3 regions of the Labrys sp. KB_33_2 genome follow, and region 2 is predicted to be linked to each of the others. Evidence: predicted binding sites of a transcription regulator. Region 2 holds the regulator's gene; each other region holds the start of a gene.
What was found. Region 2 encodes PhoB, which activates phosphate uptake and scavenging genes when phosphate is short. Its sites were predicted from a motif close to TGTCATNNANCTGTCAT; they were not measured.
Positions count from the first base shown of each region.

Region 1: the regulator PhoB is predicted to act here: its motif matches at 1,762-1,778, upstream of AB4037_RS08960 (YdcH family protein).
Region 3: the regulator PhoB is predicted to act here: its motif matches at 4,207-4,223, upstream of phnC (phosphonate ABC transporter ATP-binding protein).

Region 1 is NZ_JBFREW010000004.1:101,572-108,108, forward strand. Features, by position in the region: gene AB4037_RS08945 (hypothetical protein) at 1-82, opposite strand, end outside; gene gcvA (transcriptional regulator GcvA) at 213-1,133, shown strand; gene AB4037_RS08955 (YdcH family protein) at 1,200-1,382, opposite strand; gene AB4037_RS08960 (YdcH family protein) at 1,792-1,971, shown strand; gene AB4037_RS08965 (DUF6600 domain-containing protein) at 2,131-3,294, shown strand; gene AB4037_RS08970 (creatininase family protein) at 3,389-4,213, shown strand; gene AB4037_RS08975 (ABC transporter ATP-binding protein) at 4,255-5,334, opposite strand; gene AB4037_RS08980 (ABC transporter permease) at 5,355-6,140, opposite strand; gene AB4037_RS08985 (ABC transporter permease) at 6,137-6,537, opposite strand, start outside.
Region 2 is NZ_JBFREW010000001.1:29,835-36,371, forward strand. Features, by position in the region: gene AB4037_RS00130 (RNA polymerase sigma factor) at 1-493, shown strand, start outside; gene AB4037_RS00135 (hypothetical protein) at 512-1,249, opposite strand; gene phoB (phosphate regulon transcriptional regulator PhoB) at 1,390-2,091, opposite strand; gene phoU (phosphate signaling complex protein PhoU) at 2,105-2,824, opposite strand; gene pstB (phosphate ABC transporter ATP-binding protein PstB) at 2,860-3,687, opposite strand; gene pstA (phosphate ABC transporter permease PstA) at 3,684-4,526, opposite strand; gene pstC (phosphate ABC transporter permease subunit PstC) at 4,538-5,542, opposite strand; gene pstS (phosphate ABC transporter substrate-binding protein PstS) at 5,715-6,537, opposite strand, start outside.
Region 3 is NZ_JBFREW010000001.1:624,622-631,158, reverse strand. Features, by position in the region: gene AB4037_RS03010 (DUF6636 domain-containing protein) at 54-479, shown strand; gene AB4037_RS03005 (DUF3419 family protein) at 604-1,884, shown strand; gene AB4037_RS03000 (class I SAM-dependent methyltransferase) at 1,893-2,549, shown strand; gene AB4037_RS02995 (MaoC family dehydratase) at 2,584-3,057, opposite strand; gene AB4037_RS02990 (MaoC family dehydratase) at 3,054-3,512, opposite strand; gene AB4037_RS02985 (chloramphenicol acetyltransferase) at 3,517-4,161, opposite strand; gene phnC (phosphonate ABC transporter ATP-binding protein) at 4,366-5,190, shown strand; gene phnD (phosphonate ABC transporter substrate-binding protein) at 5,251-6,183, shown strand; gene phnE (phosphonate ABC transporter, permease protein PhnE) at 6,306-6,537, shown strand, end outside.

The sequences.
Region 1 (6,537 bases), on a different contig from region 2:
GGCGCACCTGCGTCCCGTGCAGAGCCGGGGCATAGCTCCAATGCCGGCCCCATTCATCTTCGTGGAATTCGACGCTCGACATACTCGTACCCTCAACAAAAAGTAAATACGCTCTTGCGATATGTTTCCTATTTTCAATGCTTTATGCTAGATTATCAATGGAGCAAACCTTTCTTCACCATCAACAAAAACTTGATGATCACAGGTAGGGCATGAGCAGATCGGGAGCTGGCCTCGGTGCATTGTGGACCTTTGCCGTCGCCGCTCGTCATCTGAGCTTTGCCAAGGCCGCGATCGAGCTCGACGTGACCCCCGCCGCCGTCAGCAGCCAGATCCGCGCTTTCGAGGACCGCCTCGGCACCCGGCTGTTCTTTCGCACCAGCCGCAGCATGAAGCTCACCCATGCAGGCGAGGAACTGCTCGAAGCGACCGGCGGCGCCCTGCGCACCATCGACGAAGCCTTGCACAGGGCCGCCAACACCACCCAGCGCAAGAGCTTCACCGTCTCTTCCGGCTCATCCTTCGCGGCCAAATGGCTGGTGCCGCGCCTGCCGCGCTTCCGCCAGCAATTTCCCGACATCGACATGCGCATCGATATTTCCGATACGCTCGCCGATTTCAGCCGCCAGGAAGTCGACGTCGCCATCCGCTTCGGCCGTGGCGCCTATGCCGGCCTGCGCTCGGACCGCCTGTTCGTCGAGGACGTCTTTCCGATCTGCAGTCCGCAGCTTCTGCATGGACCCATTCCGTTGCGAGAGCCCAACGACCTGCAATATTTCACCCTGATTCATCTCGACTGGCACAGCCAGGATTCGATGTGGCCGGATTGGCGCATGTGGCTGATGGCCGCCAAGGCCGACAAACCCGACCCGATACGCGGCCTGCATTTCAGCCAGTCGATCATGACCCTGCAGGCGGCCGTCGACGGCCAGGGTGTGGCGCTCGGCAACACCAGCCTGGTCGGCGACGATCTGGCGGCGGGCCGGCTGGTGCGCCCCTTCGACCTGTCGCTGAAGATCGCGCCGGAATTCGCCTATCATTTGGTGGCACCGCGGACAAAGGCGGACAAGCCGATGATCAAGGCATTCCGGGACTGGGTGCTGGCCGAGATCGCCAGCGGCAAGGCCGTCTGACGGCCCGGTTCGCGCGCACGCCCTATCGTGACCCGCGCCCCATGCAATGCCGGTGACGCAAAAGCGTCAGGCGATGATATCCGGCGTCAGCAGGTCCTCCAGCAGGGACATGCGGTCCTTGAGATGGAGCTTGCGCTTCTTCAGGCGTTGAAGCTGCAGACGGTCGGGAGTTCCCACCTGTTCCAAAGCGGCAATCGCGGAGTCGAGATCGCGGTGTTCCTGGCGCAACTGCCCCAGCTCCGCAATCATCGCGGCTTCCTCCTCCTCGGTGAGTGGATTTGACAAGCCCATACCCTTCCATTCCGAATGGCAGCCTCGGTATTTGGACCGTCCTGCCGCCCCATGCCCCTTCGGGCACGGTGCCGAACTATGCCGAGCCGATTTCTCGCCCGCAAGCGCTGCGGCAAGATATCGCCATCTATTTACACCCGTTTGGCAAAGCTTGCCGGACAACTTTCACAAGCCCTTCCTAGGCCTTTGATCCAGCATTCTTTTTGGCTCTTCCACACTGCATTACCGTGCGGTAAGCTATTGTTCTGACTAAATTTATTGTTGCTTTGCACAATCGATTCACGGCGAGAATCCACGATTTTCCTTCGACATGCGTACCGTTTCGTGAGAACGTTGAATGTCGGAACTGTGACACAAGGAGCCGTTAATGCCTGTGCAGTCGCATTTGGTCGAACTGGAGCGCAAACATCACGCTCTCGAAACAGAACTCACCATCGCACTGGCTCATCCCTCCTCGGATGACCTCAAAATCGCAGAGCTGAAGCGCAAGAAACTCCTTCTGAAAGACGAAATTGCAAGATTGAAGAGCACCGAGAGGTTGCACTGAACCAGTCGAAGCTGGTGTATTCTGACCGCCGGACCGGAGCAAAATCCGGTACCGGCGGTTTCATTTTGTGGCCACCTTGTGCCAATTGATACGGACGGCTCCCCCAAACAGGTTCATCATCGGCTGTGATCGAAGCAATAACCCATGGAGGGGTTTGCTATGGCCGGCACCACACGCCATCTGGGGATTGGCCTCGTTTCTTCCTTCCTGCTGGCCTGTGCCATCCTGCCTACTGCAGCCACATTCGCGGACCGGGCGCGGGCCGCGCCCGTCGCCGCCATCCAGGCGCAGGCTCCCAGCCTCGAAGAATTCAAGACCGTGCTGTCGGGCTACGGCCAATACATCTATTCCGAACGCTATGGCGAGGTCTGGAAGCCTTCGGTGGTGCCTGCTGGCTGGCACCCCTATCCGGCCTGCCGCTGGGTCTATGACCGCAATTTCGGCTGGACCTATGACGACCCCACCGTCTGGGGCAAGATCATCCATCATTACGGCCGCTGGGCCTCGGACGGCAGCAATGGCTGGGTCTGGATACCCGGCACGCAATGGAGCCCCGCCTGGGTAATCTGGCGCGGCGGCGGCGACTGGACCGGATGGGCACCGACACCGCCCGCAACCGACCAGCAGGAAATCAGCCTCGCCAATTTCAACGTGGACAGGCAATGGACCTTCATCGAGACGGCCAAGCTCGGCAATCGCTGTGAGGGTGAAGCTTCGGCGGTGCCAGTCGGCACCTTCGTCGGCTCGGCCCCGGTGACACGCATCAAGATCGTGCGCGGCATTGCCGTGTTCGTGCTGCCGCCGCCTGCAACCGTCATCGACTACGACACCGGCCCGGTTGCGCCCTGGCCGGCCGAGTTTCTCGGCGAATGGCTGCTCTGGCTCAATACCGCCGCCTCGGCCGCCTCGCTGACCGTCGGTGACAGCCTTGCTGCTGCCTGCGCGCCGCCGCCAGCAGCGCCGGCCGTCACGCCCATCGCCTTGCCGACGCCGGCAGCCCCCCGCTTCAAGTCCTGGAGCCCACCTCCGCCCCGCTATGCCAAACGGCGCGACCTGCGCCGGGTCGATGCGCCGGAAGCCCCGCGCAGCAGGCGGCGGATTTATCCTGCGCCGGACTATGTCGACGAGCCACCGATCTACAGCCCACCGGCCCGCCGCCGCCCACCTGTCTGGAATGATGGCCCCGTGGTCCAGAGGCCGCCTCGCTATCCGCCGCCGGGCCCGGTGGTAACGCCCTCCAACAATCCGACTTCATCCAATTCCGGCCAGCGTTATCGCAGACCCCGTCCGCCCGGCCCCTATCGCGGCCAGCAAGTCTGGTAGCAGGCACTGGCTGGCCGGACCGAGAATGCAGCGGGGCGTTGTAATGGCGCCCCGCGGCTGTATGGTTCGGGCATCCCTTTTCCTGGAATCGATCATGCCCGCCTCCGCTTCCCTGCCCCGCCGCCAATGGTTCGAGATGACGACGGAGGATTTCCGCACCGGCGAAACCGCCGATTGGATCGCCGTCTTGCCGATCGCCGCCGTGGAACAGCACGGGCCCCATCTGCCGGTTGGCGTGGACAGCATGATCATGCAGGGCTATCTCGACCGCGCCATCCCGCTGATTCCCGCCGACATTCCCGCGACCTTCCTGCCGATCCAGACCATCGGCAAATCCAACGAACATCTGGAATTCCCAGGCACCCTCAGCCTTTCGGCCGAAACTGTAATCCGGGCCTGGGTCGAGATCGGCGAAAGCGTGCACCGGGCCGGTATCCGCAAGCTCCTGATCGTCAATTCCCACGGCGGCAACATGGCGGCGATGGATATCGTGGCCCGCGAATTGCGCGTGCGCCACGGCATGCTGGTCGCCTTCACCTCCTGGCACATGTTCGGCTACCCCAAGGGCGCCTTCTCGGATGACGAGACGCGCCTGGGCATCCATGCCGGCGAGATCGAGACGGCCTTGATGCTCGCCTTCCGGCCCGACCTCGTGCGCATGGACAAGGCCAAGGACTTCCGTCCGGTCACTTACGAAATGGAACAGACCTTCAAATATCTGCGCACCGGCCGTCCCGGCGGCTTCGGCTGGATGGCCCAGGACATCCGCCCCGAGGGCGCGGCGGGCGATGCCGGGAAGGCAACGCCGGAACATGGCGAACTCTCGGCCGAATTCGGCGCCCAGGCGCTGGTCGACCTGCTCAGGGATATCCGGGACTTCGATCTTTCACGTTTGAGGAACGGGCCGCTCAAGGAATGAGGGCTGCATCCTTCTCCCGCAAGGAGAGAAGGATGCAGCCCTCAGGCCGCGACCTTCTCGACCTCTTCCAGCAATTGCAGATCACCGCGGCCGAAGGACACCGTCACGTCCTCGCCCATCTGGGGGGGCGGGGCACCCGGATTGTTGAAGGTATCGAGCGAGACCACGTTCTCGTCGAAGCGCACGCGGATGCGCACGATCGAGCCGAGGAAGCTGACGAGCTCGATGCGACCGGTGAGGCTATTGCGCCCCTCGCCGCCGGTGCCCAGCACCACGGCTTCGGGGCGCAAGGCTAGCGTGCGCGTCTCACCATTGCTGGCACCCTGCAGGCCACGGCTGGTGATCACCTCCTGCCCATCGACCGAGAAGCGTCCGGCAGCGGCATCGACGACCTTGCCCGTGAGGAAATTCAGCGTGCCGACGAAAGAAGAGACAAAGCGCGTCTTGGGGAAATTGTAGATCTCGAAGGGCGTGCCGACCTGTTCCATCTGCCCGGCGCTCATCACCACGACGCGGTCGGACATCGACAACGCCTCTTCCTGATCATGCGTGACGAACAAGGTGGTGATGCCGAGTTCCTGCTGCAGCACCCGGATCTCGTCACGCAGGGACACACGGATCTTGGCATCCAGCGCCGAGAGCGGCTCGTCCAGCAGCAGGATCTTCGGGCGCACCGCAATCGCGCGCGCCAGGGCCACGCGCTGCTGCTGGCCACCGGAGAGTTGGAAGGGATAGCGATCAGCGATCTGCGGCAGCTTGATCATCTCCAGCATCTGCTTGACGCGGGCGTCGATCTCGGACTGGGATTTCTTGGCGATCTTCAGGCCGAAGCCGATATTCTCGACCACGGTCATGTTGGGAAACAGGGCATAGGCCTGGAACACCATGCCGACATTGCGCTGGTTGGGCGCCAGGCCAGTGATTTCCTTGCCGTCCATGCGGATCGAGCCGGCGGATGGCGACTCGAAACCGGCGACCATGCGCAGGACCGTGGTCTTGCCGCAGCCGGAGGGACCGAGCAGGGTGATGAATTCCCCCTTCTGGACCGACAGATCGAAACGCTTCACCACCTGGTTGGCGCCGAAGCTCTTCTGCAGCCCGGTGATCTCGAGAAAGGACATCTTGACCTCCAGTAGCAGTTTCAGCGTGCCGGCCGGGCGCCGCGCGAGCGTCCGACCAATTGCAACAGGCCCATGCAGGCCCAGGTGATGATGAAGGCAACGATGGCGAGCGCCGAGGGCTCATAGGCCCGGTTCGCGCCGATCAATTGCAGATAAGTACCGAAGACCGGCCGGTTGAGCAGGCTGGCAAAGGTGAATTCGCCGATGACGATAGCGAAAGCGATGAAGGAGCCGCTGAGCACGCCCGAGCGAATGTTCGGCAGGATGACTTGCCACAGGATGGTGAAACCGCTGGCACCCAGACTCTGGGCCGCCTCTGTCAACGTCTTGACGTCGATAGCGCGCAGGCCTGCATCGACGGAACGGTACATATAGGGCAGCGCCAGCACGACATAGCCGAAGGTAAGCAGGAGGTCCGTGGTCCATTCGCTATCGGTCAAAGGCAGCCAGGACGACGAGTTGAACATGCGGATATAGCCGAACACGATGATGATTGCCGGAATGACCAGCGGCAGCAGCGTGACGAACTCCACCGGCGACCGCCATCGCGGCAGGCGCAGGCGCACCAGATAGGCCGCCGGCACCACCAGCAGGATGCTCAGAATGATCGTAGCAAGCGCGAGCAGGATCGAACGGATGAACGCGTTCTGGAACTCCGCCTGGGCGAACACCACGCGATAGGCTTCGAAACTGTATTGCCCGCGCAGCATGCGCAGCGAGAACTCGAAGGTGGAGAGCAACGGGATGATGAAATAGCTGATTGCCAGCAGGATGATCAGCCAGGACAGCACGGAGGATTTCTTCATCGCACCCACCGCTCGCTATAGCTGCGCAGCCAGATATAGGCGCCGCTGGAAATACTGGTGATCACCACCATGCCGAAGGCGATGGCGTAGCCCAGATTGGGATTGCTGAGCACGTCGCCGCGGATCTGGGCGAAGAGCTGGATGGGAATGATCGGCAGGCTGGATCCGGTAAGCGCATAAGCGGTCGCCACCGCGCCGAAGGCATTGGCAAACAGCAGCAACGTCGCACCCAATATGCTCGGCAGCAGGATCGGCAGGGCGATGTGCCGCCAATAGTGGAAATTGCTGCCGCCCAGCACGGCATTGGCCTCGCGCCATTCGCGCTTCAATCCATCGAGAGCCGGCGCGATCACCAGCACCATCAAGGGAATCTGGAAGTAGAGATAGACCACGGTCA
Region 2 (6,537 bases):
CCGTAGCCCGGTCGGCGACTATATCCCGTTGGAACAGCAGGATACCACGCTTTGGGATGCCGCCCTGATCGAGGAGGCTGAGGCTTTGCTCGCCAGGGCCGGGCAGGCGCGACAGATCGGTCGCTATCAGCTCGAAGCCGCGCTGCAATCGGCCCATGCCAATAGGCGCATCTGCGCGACGACGGACTGGGCCGCGATCGTCACGCTGTATGAGGCCTTGGTACTACTGACCGCGTCCCCCGTCGCTGCCATCAACAGAGCCGTGGCGCTCGCCCGTCTTGCGGGACCGCAAGCCGGATTGGCCGGGCTCGACGAGGTCGCCAGCGACAGGCGGATCGCCGATTACCAGCCTTATTGGGCTGCACGCGCGGACTTGCTGGCCCGCGCCGCAAGGCAGGAGGAGGCCCGCAACGCCTATTCGCGGGCGATCGGGCTGGAGAGTGATCCCGTCATCCGCCGTTATCTGCAAGGGCGCCTGGCGGCTCTGGGCTGATATCGGCGCCTGCAGAAGCTATTGGGGATAGCGGCCATTGAAGGGCGGGGCCTCGATCCACCATTGCGGTGTATAGGCGCGCTTGATCGGGCAACGGATCAATGTGTCTTCATCGAGCCACAGCTGCCGCTCGGGGGCGGGGGTCATCACGATGGTTTCCGCCGTGCCGGAGCGGCCGCTTCGCAGGGCCTGGTCCTGCGCCGGCGAGCTGCCGCATCGAAGCTGCAGCGTCGCCTGGAACTTGGCGCTGGAAGGCTCCTCGCCATCGGCCTCGATGACCGCGCAATATTTGCCGTAGAGCTGGATGGCAGGACCGGCTGCCCGTAGAAGCTGCACGGAAACCCGGTTGCCTGGCGTCGCCCCCTGCTTGTCGCAGCCATCGTCCTGCAAGGCATAGATGCCGTCGGCATAGTTGCCCGCCCTCTGGGCATAGGACGTGCGCGTGGCGGGCGCGCGTCCGGCCTGCCTGACGGACAAGACGGTCCTGATCTGCCTGCTGCCATCGGGTGCGACCTCCACCATGGCCTCGACCTCGCATCGCGAGCCTTCCTTGCAGATACCGGCGACTTGCTCCTGCATGTCGCTGTCGGCTGCGATGAAGCAATCCTTGCCGATATAGGAGCCCGCCAAGCCGGAGCCGGTACCGAACTCGCCCGAACACAAGGTTTTCTTGAGCTTGGCCGCTGCGGCATCGCTGGGAAGCAGCGCCAACGAACTGGCAGTCAAAAGCGACGCGACGAGCAAGGAACGGATCATGGCAACCCCGGCATTTTCTTTGGCAAGTCGTCTTATCGCAAGCCTCTGAAATCGCCTAGATCGGGCGAGTACCGGGTACGTGATGCGACAAGGCCGGCGGCGAGCCGCCGGCCTTGTTGTCGGGCGATGAAATATCCGTCCTAGGCCTGCTTGGCGAAGGTCTCGTCGAAGGAATAGCCGGCGCCGCGAACCGTGCGGATCGGGTCGATCTCGCGCGTGCGGTTCATCGCCTTGCGCAGTCGCCCGACATGCACGTCGACCGTGCGCTCGTCGATATAGACGTCGCGGCCCCAGACGCTGTCGAGCAATTGCTCGCGTGCGAATACGCGTCCCGGCGCCTGCATCAGGAATTCGAGCAGGCGGAATTCGGTCGGGCCGAGGCGGATCTCGCGATTGCCGCGATGAACGCGCTTGGTCTCGCGGTCGAGGGAAATGTCACCGGCCTTGAGCAGGGAGGCGACGTGATCGGGCTTGGCCCGACGCAGCAGAGCGCGGACGCGGGCCGAGAGTTCCGGCACGGAGAAGGGCTTGACGACATAATCGTCGGCGCCGGTGGCCAGACCCCGCACACGCTCGGTTTCCTCGCCACGCGCCGTGAGCATGATCACGGGCAGGCGCTCGGTTTCCGGCCGCATGCGGATGCGCCGGCACAATTCGATACCCGACAACCCCGGCAGCATCCAGTCCAGCAATACCAGATCCGGCACGCTTTCGCGCAGGCGGATCTCGGCATCGTCACCGCGCGCCACACTGTCAACCTCATAGCCTTCGGCTTCGAGATTGTAGCGCAGCAGCAGGGTCAATGCTTCTTCGTCCTCGACGATCAGAACCTTGGGAGGCATGGCCTATCCCTTGTTACTTAGCCGGCACAGGAAGGTCGACGAGATCGGTGCTGTTGTCCGCCTTGGGCCGCTCGCCGGCCGGCGATTCACCGGTCACCAGGTAATGCACCGTCTCGGCGATGTTGGTGGCATGGTCGCCGATGCGCTCGATGTTCTTGGCGCAGAACAGCAGATGGGTGCAGAAGCCGATATTGCGCGGATCTTCCATCATGTAGGTCAGCAATTCGCGGAACAGCGAGGTGTACATCGCATCGATCTCGCCGTCCGAACTCCAGACCGAGAGCGCTTCTTCAACATTGCGCTGGGCGAAGGCGTCGAGGACCTGCTTGAGCTGCTCGAGCACCAGGTCAGCCATATGGTCGAAACCGCCGAAGAGCTGGGCCGGCTGCGCATGGCTGTGGATGGCGACCACGCGCTTGGCGACGTTCTTGCCGAGGTCGCCGATGCGTTCGAGATCGTTGGCCACCCGCAGGGCCGAGACGATTTCGCGCAGGTCGAGTGCCAGTGGCTGGCGCTTGGCGATGACCAGGATAGCCCGGTCCTCGACCTGGCGCTGGAGCTTGTCGATCGCCAGATCGAGCTCGATCACGGCCTTGGCGCGCTGGGTGTCGCGCTTGAGCAGGGCTTCGACGCTGTCGGCTACGCTCTTCTCTGCATAGCCACCCATTTCGGCGATCATGTTGCGCAATTCGCGCAATTCCTGATCGAAGGATGTAACGATGTGGTCGGACATGCCGCCTCCAAATGAATTCGACGCTGGCCGAGGGATCAGCCGAAGCGGCCGGTGATGTAATCCTGCGTACGGCTGTCGTTCGGGGTGGTGAACATCTTGTTGGTCTGGCCGACCTCGATGAGGTCACCCAGATAGAAGAAGGCCGTCACATCCGCGCAACGCGCCGCCTGCTGCATATTGTGCGTGACGATGACGATGGTGAAGTCCCGCTTCAATTCGTCGATCAGTTCCTCGATCTTGGCGGTCGAGATCGGATCGAGCGCGGAGGTCGGCTCGTCCAGCAGCACGACTTCGGGCTTCACCGCGATGGTGCGGGCGATGCACAGGCGCTGCTGCTGGCCACCGGACATGCCGAGCGCAGAGGCGTGCAGGCGGTCCTTGACCTCGTTCCACAGGGCGGCCTTGGTCAGGCACCATTCGACGCGCTGATCCATTTCCGCCTTGGAGATCGACTCATGCAGGCGCACGCCGAAGGCGATGTTGTCATAGATCGACATCGGGAAGGGCGTGGGCTTCTGGAACACCATGCCGATGCGGGCGCGCAGCACTGCAGGATCGATCTCCTTGCCGATGACGTTCTGACCATCGAGCAGCACGCGGCCCTTGGCAGTCTGGCCCGGATAGAGGTCGTACATGCGGTTGAGCACGCGCAGCAGGGTGGACTTGCCGCAGCCGGAAGGGCCGATCATGGCCGTGACCTGCCGGTCGATCATGTCGAGATTGATGCCCTTGAGCGCATGCTTCTCGCCATAGAAGAAGTCGAGATTCTCGACCTTGAGCTTCACGGCGGCGGCTGGATTGGCGATGGGGCGTTCGGCAACCGCGATGGAGGCTTGTGGAGTAGCGGACATGGGATCACTCATTTCTTGGGAGCGAGCACGAAGCGGGTCAGAATATTGAGCGCCAACACGCCGGCGGTGATGAGGAGGGCGCCGCTCCAGGCCACCGAGACGGCCTTGGGGTCGGGATAAGGCGCGAGCTGGTAGATGGCGGCCGGCAAGCTGGCAAAGGCATTGCCGAGGTTGAGCGACCAGTTGGAATTGCCGAAGGCTGTCAGCAGCAGGGGTGCGGTCTCGCCGGCGGCGCGGGCCAGGGCCAGCAGGATGCCGGTGACGATACCGGTGCGGGCCGAGCGCCAGGTCACGGAGGTGATGACCTTCCACATCGGCGACCCCAGCGCGAAGGCGGCTTCGCGCAGGCTGATCGGCACCAGGGCCAGCATGTCCTCGGTGGTGCGCACGACCACCGGCAGGATGATGATGGCGAGGGCGACCACGCCGGCCCAGCCGGAGAAGCCGCCCGTCGTCACCACGATCATCTGGTAGACGAACAGGCCGATCAGGATGGACGGCGCCGAAAGCAGGATGTCGTTGATGAAGCGCACCGCGTCGGCGAACTTGCTGCCGCGCCCCGCCTCGGCGAGGAAGGTGCCAGCCATGATGCCGATCGGCGCGCCGATGAGGAGGGCGAGCAAGACCATGGCGAAAGAGCCGACGATGGCATTGCGCAGGCCGCCATCAGCCATGTCCTTGGTGAAGAGGTCCAAGGTCAGCGAGGGCAGGCCCTCGCGCAGCAGGGTGTACAGGATCCAGGTGAGCGCCAGAAGGGAGATCGCGGCAAAGCCGATGGAGACGACTTTGTAGGCGTAGTCGAGGGCACGACGGCGGGCGAGGCGGGCGTTGCCGTGGGCGAGATGGGCCATGATGCTCTCCCTTACTTGGCGTTGCTGCGCACGAGCATGCGGGAGATCGCAAGCACGATGAAGGAAATCACGAAGAGCACGAAACCGAGCTCCAGCAGCGACTGGCTGCGCAGCGAGCCGGCAGGCGCGTCGGGAAATTCGTTGGCGATGGTGGAGGCGATGGTCGCCCCCGAGGAGAACAGCGATGCCGATATGCGGTTGGCGTTGCCGATGACGAAGGTCACGGCCATGGTCTCGCCGAGGGCACGGCCGAAGCCGAGCATCACGGCACCGACGAGCGCGGTCCGGCCATAGGGCACCGAGACGTTGCGGAAGACCTCATAGGTGGTGGCGCCGACGCCATAGGCCGATTCCTTCAGCATGGCGGGCACGGCTTCGAGGATCTCGACGAACATCGCGGTGATGAAGGGAATGATCATCAGCGCCAGGATGATGCCGGCGGTCAGCATGCCGGCGCCGTTGGTGGGGCCCTTGAACAGATAGCCGAGCACCGGCACATGCGAGAGGACGGAGATGATCGGCGGATAGATCGTCTGGGCCAGGATCGGCGCCACGATCAGAGAGCCCCACATGCCGAAGATGATCGAGGGCACGGCCGCCAGGAGCTGGATGGCAATACCGATCGGCCGCCGCACGCTCTGCGGCGCGATCTCGGTCAGGAAGAAGGCGATGCCGAAGGACATCGGCAGGGCGATGATCAGCGCCAGCAGGCCGGTGAACAGCGTGCCGTAGATCATCACCCCGGCGCCGAATTTCTCGGTGACGGGGTTCCAGGCGGTTGACCAGTAGAAGCTCGGCCCGAAATGGGCCAGCGCCGGCCAGCCGCCATAGAACAGCAGCACGACGATCGAGCAGAGCAGGATAAGCACGAGAGAGCCGCAACCATAGAGGGCGGCCTTGAAGATGGGATCCAGGTTGGCGCCAGGAACCGTCTTGGCGCCGGGCGAGGGAGAACCCTGCGCGACCTTTGCAGCCGAGTTGGATGCGTCCAGCGAGGAGTCGGCTATGGCGCTCATGGCGATATTCCGGCCTGTGTTTCGACGGGAGCAAACCGCGTTTAGACGAAAACGCTGGTTTGCTCCGATTCTTTGGTTCGACGCGTCTTTGTGCTTCCTGGCGATTCCGCCAAATCGCAAAACGCTTTTGGGAAGACGACCCGGCGCAAGGTTGCGCCGGGTCGCGTTCAACTTATTCGTAGACAGCCTTGCCGTCGGCAGCCTTCACTTCGCTCTTCCAGGCCGTGCGAACGGTGTCGATGACGTCCTTGGGCAGCGGGATGTAGTGGAGCTTTTCGGCGGTGGCGGAGCCATCCTTGTAGGCCCAGTCGAAGAACTTCAGGACTTCGGCGGACTGCTTGGCGTCCTTGGGATCCTTCGGCAACAGGATGAAGGTGGTGGAGACGATCGGCCAGGAGGTCTCTCCACCGACATCGATCATGGAGACGGCGAAGTCCTTGGCACCCTTCCAGTCGGCCTTGGAGGCGGCGGCCTGGAACGCCGGAACGGTCGGCTTGATGACCTTGCCGTCCTTGTTCTGGAGCTGCGTGGTGGTCAGCTTGTTGTTGGCGGCATAGACATATTCGACATAGCCGATGGCGCCCTGGGTGTTCTTCACCGCACCAGCGACGCCGTCATTGCCCTTGGCGCCCGAGCCGGCCGACCACTGCACCGAGGTGGCGGCGCCGATGCCGCTCTTCCAGTCGGGGCTCACGGCAGAAAGGTAGGACGTGAACACATAGGTCGTGCCCGAGCCGTCGGCGCGGTAGACCGGGGCGATGTCGAGATCGGGGAGTTTCACATCCTTGTTGAGCTCGGCGATCTTCGGATCGTTCCACTTGGTGATCTTGCCCTGGTAGATGTCGGCAATGATCGGGCCGGTCAGCGTGAGCTGGTCGGTGGAAACACCTTCGATGTTCACGATCGGAACGATGGCGCCGATCACGGTCGGGAACTGCAGCAGCTTGGCGGCAGCCAGCTTGTCGGTGGCCATCGGGGCGTCGGAAGCGCCGAAA
Region 3 (6,537 bases), 590 kb from region 2:
GCAGAGCATCATTCTTCGTCTTCCCCCGCCTGTGTTTCCAACGGAAATATCAAATGAAGAAGCCCAGATTCATCCTGCCCGTCACCCTCGCGCTGGCACTCATGCCTACCACCTTGAGCGTGCCGGCCCTGGCTGACGATTCGATGGTGAGCTTTGCCATGCCGAGCGGCAATATTTCCTGTCGCTTCATTCCGCAGAGCGAGGGCGAGGGCGCGAGCGCGGGATTGGAATTGCCGACCCTGAGCTGCGAAAGGGAGAAGCAATCACCCGCGCGGATCATTCTCGGGCCGAGCGGAAAAGGCGCCATCTACAAGGATATCAGCGATCCCTTCTGCTGTGACGGCGACACCACTGTCGGCTATGGTCAGACCTGGGAGAATGGCCCTTTCAAATGCGTCTCGGCCGAGGATGGCCTGACCTGCCGCAGACGAGACGGCCACGGCTTCTTCATCAGCCGGGCCAAACTGTTGGCCTACTGAGGAGGCAGCGGAAAGCTGTCGCCTCCACGTCGCTTTGAAGAGCCCCTGTCATCCCCCCGTCATCGCTTGGTCTTATCCGCGAATCCCATCACGCAACCTGGATTCGACGAAGGAGCGGCTGGGGATGACGGATGTGAACAGCATCGGGACACAGGCACGAGCCAAGAGCCAGGGCCAAGCCAAGCAGGGCCACGTCAAACAAGCCGTGGAGCACCATCGGCTGTTGTCATTGCGCGGCATCCAGGATCGGCTTTTCACCTTGGCTTTCAGCGGCCTCGTCTACGCCCAGATCTGGGAAGACCCCGAAATCGACATGGAAGCGCTGGCGCTGAAGCCCGACGATCGGCTGGTCGCAATCGCCTCGGGCGGCTGCAACGTGATGAGCTATCTCAAGGCCGGCCCGGCCTCGATCACCGCCGTCGATCTCAACCGCCATCACATCGCGCTCAATCGTTTGAAGATCGCCGCGGCCCAGCAATTGCCGGATCATGCCACCTTCTACGATTTCTTTGCGCGCGCCGATCAGCGCCGCAATGTCTCGGCTTATGAAACCGCGCTTCGTCCGCATCTCGATGCCGAGACACGCGCCTATTGGGATGGCCGCGACCTGCTTGGCCGCCGTCGCATCGGCTATTTCGGCAAGAACCTCTATCGCTATGGCCTGCTCGGCCGTTTCATTGGTCTCGGCCACCTGATCGGACGGCTGCATCGCATCGATCCGGCCGACCTGCTGGCAGCCCGCGACCTCACCGAGCAGCGTCGTGTCTTCGACGAGCGCATCGCTCCCCTGTTCGATCGCCCGCATATCAAATGGCTGACCCGCCGGCGGGCCTCGCTCTATGGCCTGGGCATTCCGCCGGAACAGTATGATGCCCTGGCCGGCGCCGCCGCCGACGGGGAAGGCATTGCCGATGTGCTGCGCGAACGACTGGAGCGTCTCGCCTGCGATTTCGACCTCAAGGACAATTATTTTGCCTGGCAGGCCTTCGGCCGCGGCTACAAACCGGAGGGCGACGGGCCGGTGCCGCCCTATCTCGAGCGCGCCGCCTATGAGGCCGTGCGCGATCGGGCCGACCGCATCGAGGTACGCCACGTCAACCTGATCGACCACCTCAAGGCTCAGCCAGCAGCCAGCCTCGACGCCTATGTGCTGCTCGATGCGCAGGACTGGATGACCGATGTCATCCTCACCAAGCTGTGGAGCGAGATCACCCGGACTGCCCGTCCCGGCGCCCGGGTGATCTTCCGTACCGCCGCCGAGGAGAGCCTGCTCCCGGGCCGCATCCCCGCCGACTTGCTGGCACGCTGGTCCTATGACCGCGAGCGTTGCCGGGCCTGGACAGCCCGCGACCGTTCCGCGATCTATGGCGGTTTCCATCTCTACGAGTTGCGAGCCCTCCATTGAGCATCGAGATGCAGACAGGCGATGCTGCGGCGGCGATGAACCGGATCTATCGCCACCAGCGCTACATCTACGATCTCACGCGCAAATATTATCTGCTCGGCCGGGATCACCTGATCGTCTCGCTGCGACCGGCCGCCAGCGATGCGATTCTCGAAATCGGTTGCGGCACCGGCCGCAACCTCATCGCCGTAGCCAGGCGCTATCCCGCCACACCACTTTACGGCTTCGACATTTCGACGGCGATGCTCGAAATGGCCCGGCACTCGCTCGACCGCAATCGCCTGGCGCGCGTCACCGTGGCCCAGGCCGATGCCACCCGCTTTTCGCCTGGACAGCTCGGGCGCAAGGGTTTCGAGCGCATCTACATCTCCTATACGCTCTCGATGATCCCCGACTGGCGCGCCGTACTGGAACGCGCCATTGCCGGCCTGAACCCAGGCGGGCGCCTTCTGATCGTGGATTTCGGCCAGCAGGAGGGCCTGCCGGGCTGGTTCAAGCACCTGCTCTTCGCCTGGCTGGCACGCTTCCACGTCCATCCCATCGCGGCATTGCCCACAGCGTTGGCGGACCTCGCAAGCCGCGAGGGACTGCGGCTTCGGACCAAAGACCTCTACCGTGGCTACGCCTTCTATGCGGAACTGGAGAGGCCGGCCATAATGACATAGGTTCGAGCCAATTGCGGGGCACGCTATATTTCCCTCACCCCCGCCTTTCCCAGAACACCGTGCCCTCGAAGCGGAAGGCCTGCTCGCCATGCTGGTTGATGGCTGAACTCAGCATCGAGACGATGCCCCATTCGGGACGGGAAGCGCTCTCCTTCTTGCCCGTGATCTCCACGCTGTAGCGCAGCGTATCACCAGCATGCACCGGCTTGGCCCAGACCATGTTGCGAAAGCCCGGTGACGGGCCGAGCTTGACCACCGGCTTGCCGAGTTGGCGCGCCCTGATGATCTCGACCTCCTGATGCGCCACCAGGAGTTTCATCCAGACCGCGGCAACCTGCCAGCCCGACGCCACCAGGCCGCCGAAATGGCTGGCCGCCGCAGCCGCTTCGTCGACGTGAAAGGGCTGGGGATCGTAGAGCACCGCAAAGCGCTTGATGTTCTCGACCGAAAAGGTGAAGGCACCGATCTCGTCGGTATCGCCGATGGCGAGATCCTCGAAATATTTCATGCCGCCAGCCTCCGGCCGAACATGATGGAGCCGGTCTGGGTGGTCACCACCGTCTTTCCATCAGCCACGAGCTCGAACAGGAACTTCACCAGGCCCATCTCGGGGCGGCTCTTGGAAGCGCGCGCCTCCAGGGTCGTGCGGCGAACGCTCAGCGTGACATCCGGGCGGAGCGGCGCCAGCCATTTGACCTCGTCGATGCCGGGCGCGCCCATCGAGGTGGAGCCGAGCATGAAGCCATCGCAGTTGAGCCGCATCAAGATGCAGCAGGCATGCCAGCCGGAAGCGGCGAGCCCGCCCAGCATGGTGCCTTTTGCCGCCTCATCATCGAGATGAAACGGCTGGGGGTCGTATTCCCTGGCAAAAGCGAGGATGGCCTCGCGCGTCAGCTTGTACGATCCGTAGGTGGCAATCTCGCCGACCGGGAAATCTTCGAAATGGAGCAGGGTATCAGCCATGCCCTCAGGATGGACCGATTAGGCCCTCAACGGCAAGAGCCTGATATTTGTCGAGGAAGGCCTCGACCGGGAGCTTACGGAAGTCGGGCAAGGCGGCGCGCAGGGTCTCGTGCGACCAATTCCACCAGGCCAGGGCCTGCAGGCGGTCGGCAATCGCTTCCTCGAAACGACGGCGGATCGGCCGTGCCGGATTGCCGGCGACGATGGTGTAGGCTTCCACGTCCCGGGTGACCACGGCGCCGGCCCCCACCACGGCGCCGATACCGATGCGGCGCCCCGGCAGCACGATCGCGCCATGGCCGATCCAGACATCGTGGCCGATATGGACATCATGTTCCCTGCGCCAGGCAAAGAAGTCGTCCTCGTCGCTCTCGCCTTCGAAATAGGCCGAGGCGCGATAGCTGAAATGGCTCTGGCTCGCGCGGTTCATCGGGTGATTGCCCGGATTGATGCGTGTATGGGCCGCGATCGACACGAAACGGCCGATATGGCTGTACGCAATGTCCGAATCGTTGACGACATAGGAATAGTCGCCGAGTTCGACCTCATGCAGGCTGGTGCGGGGACCTACTTCGGTGTAGCGCCCGAGCCGGCTTGCGGAAATCAAAGCCGCCGGGTCGACGAAAGGCGTCAGGCTGAGTTTGGGCAAAGGGCGATCCAACGGTGATGGAAGGGCCCTGCTTCCCACTCCGCTGCGACAGCCACGTGACAAGCATCCGCCGGAGCGCCCGATCTGTCGCAAAGGCCCGCGAAATCCGCGGGGGATCGTCACCGAAACATCATTGAACTGCCATCCCTCTGTAATGGCCCAGCGTTACCGACTTCGGAAAGCTGCACGAGAAGGGATCTGTTCATGCTGGCGATCAAAGGAGTTTCCAGGCGCTTCGGCGGCAAGGCTGCCGTCGCGGACGTCAATTTGGAAATCGCGCCCGGCGCCTTCATCGGCGTAATCGGGCGTTCGGGTGCCGGCAAGTCGACATTGCTGCGCATGCTGAACCGCCTCGTCGATCCGAGCGAGGGCACGATCTCCTTCGACGGCGTCGATGTCACGGCCCTGCGCGGCCAGGCCCTGCGCGACTGGCGTGCGCGCTGCGCCATGATCTTCCAGCAGTTCAATCTGATCGGCCGCCTCGACGTGCTCACCAACGTGCTGATGGGCCGCCTCAACAAGGTCTCGACCGCCAGTGCCGTGCTGCAGCTGTGGGGCCTCGAGGACAAGGCCATGGCGCTCGCTGCGCTCGAGCAGTTCGACATCGCCAATCTCGCCGGCCAGCGTGCCGACAGCCTGTCCGGCGGCCAGCAGCAGCGCGTGGCGATCGCCCGCGCTTTGGTGCAGGAACCCTCGATCATCCTGGCGGACGAGCCGATCGCCTCGCTCGATCCGCGCAACACCAAGGTCGTGATGGATGCGCTGCTGCGCATCAACAAGCATTTCGGCATCACCGTCATCTGCAATCTTCATTCTCTCGATCTCGCCCGCGGCTATTGCGACCGCCTGATCGGCATGTCCGCCGGCCGGGTGGTGTTCGACGGCATCCCCGCCATGCTCACCGCCGATGCAGCGCGCGACCTCTACGGCCTCGAGGCCGGCGAAGTCATGGATGCCGATGCCGACGCCAAATGGGCAGGCGACACAAACTCGGCAGGTTTGGCTCGCCCTGCCAGCGTCGCGGCCTGACAGGCCGGCTGCGCATCTTCAAGAGCCACAAGAACACGATATTTCCGACAGGAGAGACCTATGCTTTCGCGCCGCACGCTGCTCGGCCTTGCCGCAGCAGCCATGAGCTTTGCCGCCGGTACCGCCCAGGCCGAGGACTGGAAGGCCCAGTATCCCGAATTGACGCTTGCCGTCATCCCGGCCGAGAATGCCTCCACCACCAATGACCGCTACCAGCCGCTGGCCGACTACATCGCCAAGCAGGTCGGCGTGCCGGTCAAGCTCAACATCGCCAACGACTACGCCGCCGTGATCGAAGCCCAGCGCGCCGGCTTTGCCCAGATCGCCTGGTACGGCCCGGCCTCCTACGCCCGCGCCATCATCACCGGCGTGGCCACCGAGCCGGTCGCCGTCCCCCGCCACAACAATGGCCTCACCGGCTACTATTCGGTGATCTATGTGAAGGCCGACAGCCCCTACAAGACCATCGAGGATCTCAAGGGCAAGAAGCTCGCCCTCGTCGACCCCAACTCGACCTCCGGCAACAATGCGCCGCGCTTCGGCCTGCACAGCCAGGGCATCGACGTCGACAAGTTCTTCTCCTCGGTCGTCTTCGCCGGCAGCCATGACAATGCCGTGCTGGCCCTCGCCCAGGGTACCGCCGATGCGGCCGCCAACAGCTGGAACTCGGAAGACGATTCCAACCTGACCCGCATGCTCAGCCGCGGCATCCTCAAGAAGGATGACGGCACCCCGATGACCAAGGGCGACTTCCGCGTCATCTACAAGACGCCCTTCCTGCCCGAAGGCCCCTATACGGTGCTCGCCTCGCTGCCCGACGATCTGAAGAAGAAGATCGGCGCCGCCCTGATCGACTACGCCAAGAACGACAAGGCCAATTTCGACAAGCTTTCCGATGGCAAGGATCTCGAACTCACTGCGATCAGTGCCAAGGAATATCAGCCGATCGTCGACATGGTGAAGTTCAACGACGCGCTCCGCAAGACCCAGTAAGGGGTCGCAACGACGCAATGAAGGGCGCGCACCGAAAGGTGCGCGCCCTTTGCGCAAGCGGATTACGCCACATGGATTTCCATTGGAACCGCCTGCGTTCGACCAGGCAGGAGGATACACAATTGCCGGCTATCAATAGCCTGCCCCAGGCGCAAACCCAAGCCCTGCTCAGGGCCTATCAGGCAACCATTGCTGCCAAGAAACGCAGGATCTGGCTCGCCGTCATCGTCGGCATCGGCCTCTACGCCCTTTCGGCCCATGTGGCGGCGATCCGGCCAGGCTTCCTGTGGACCCATCTTGGCAACTTCACCTCCTTTTTCAGCCGCATCGCCCCGCCGCTCAGCCTCGGCAATT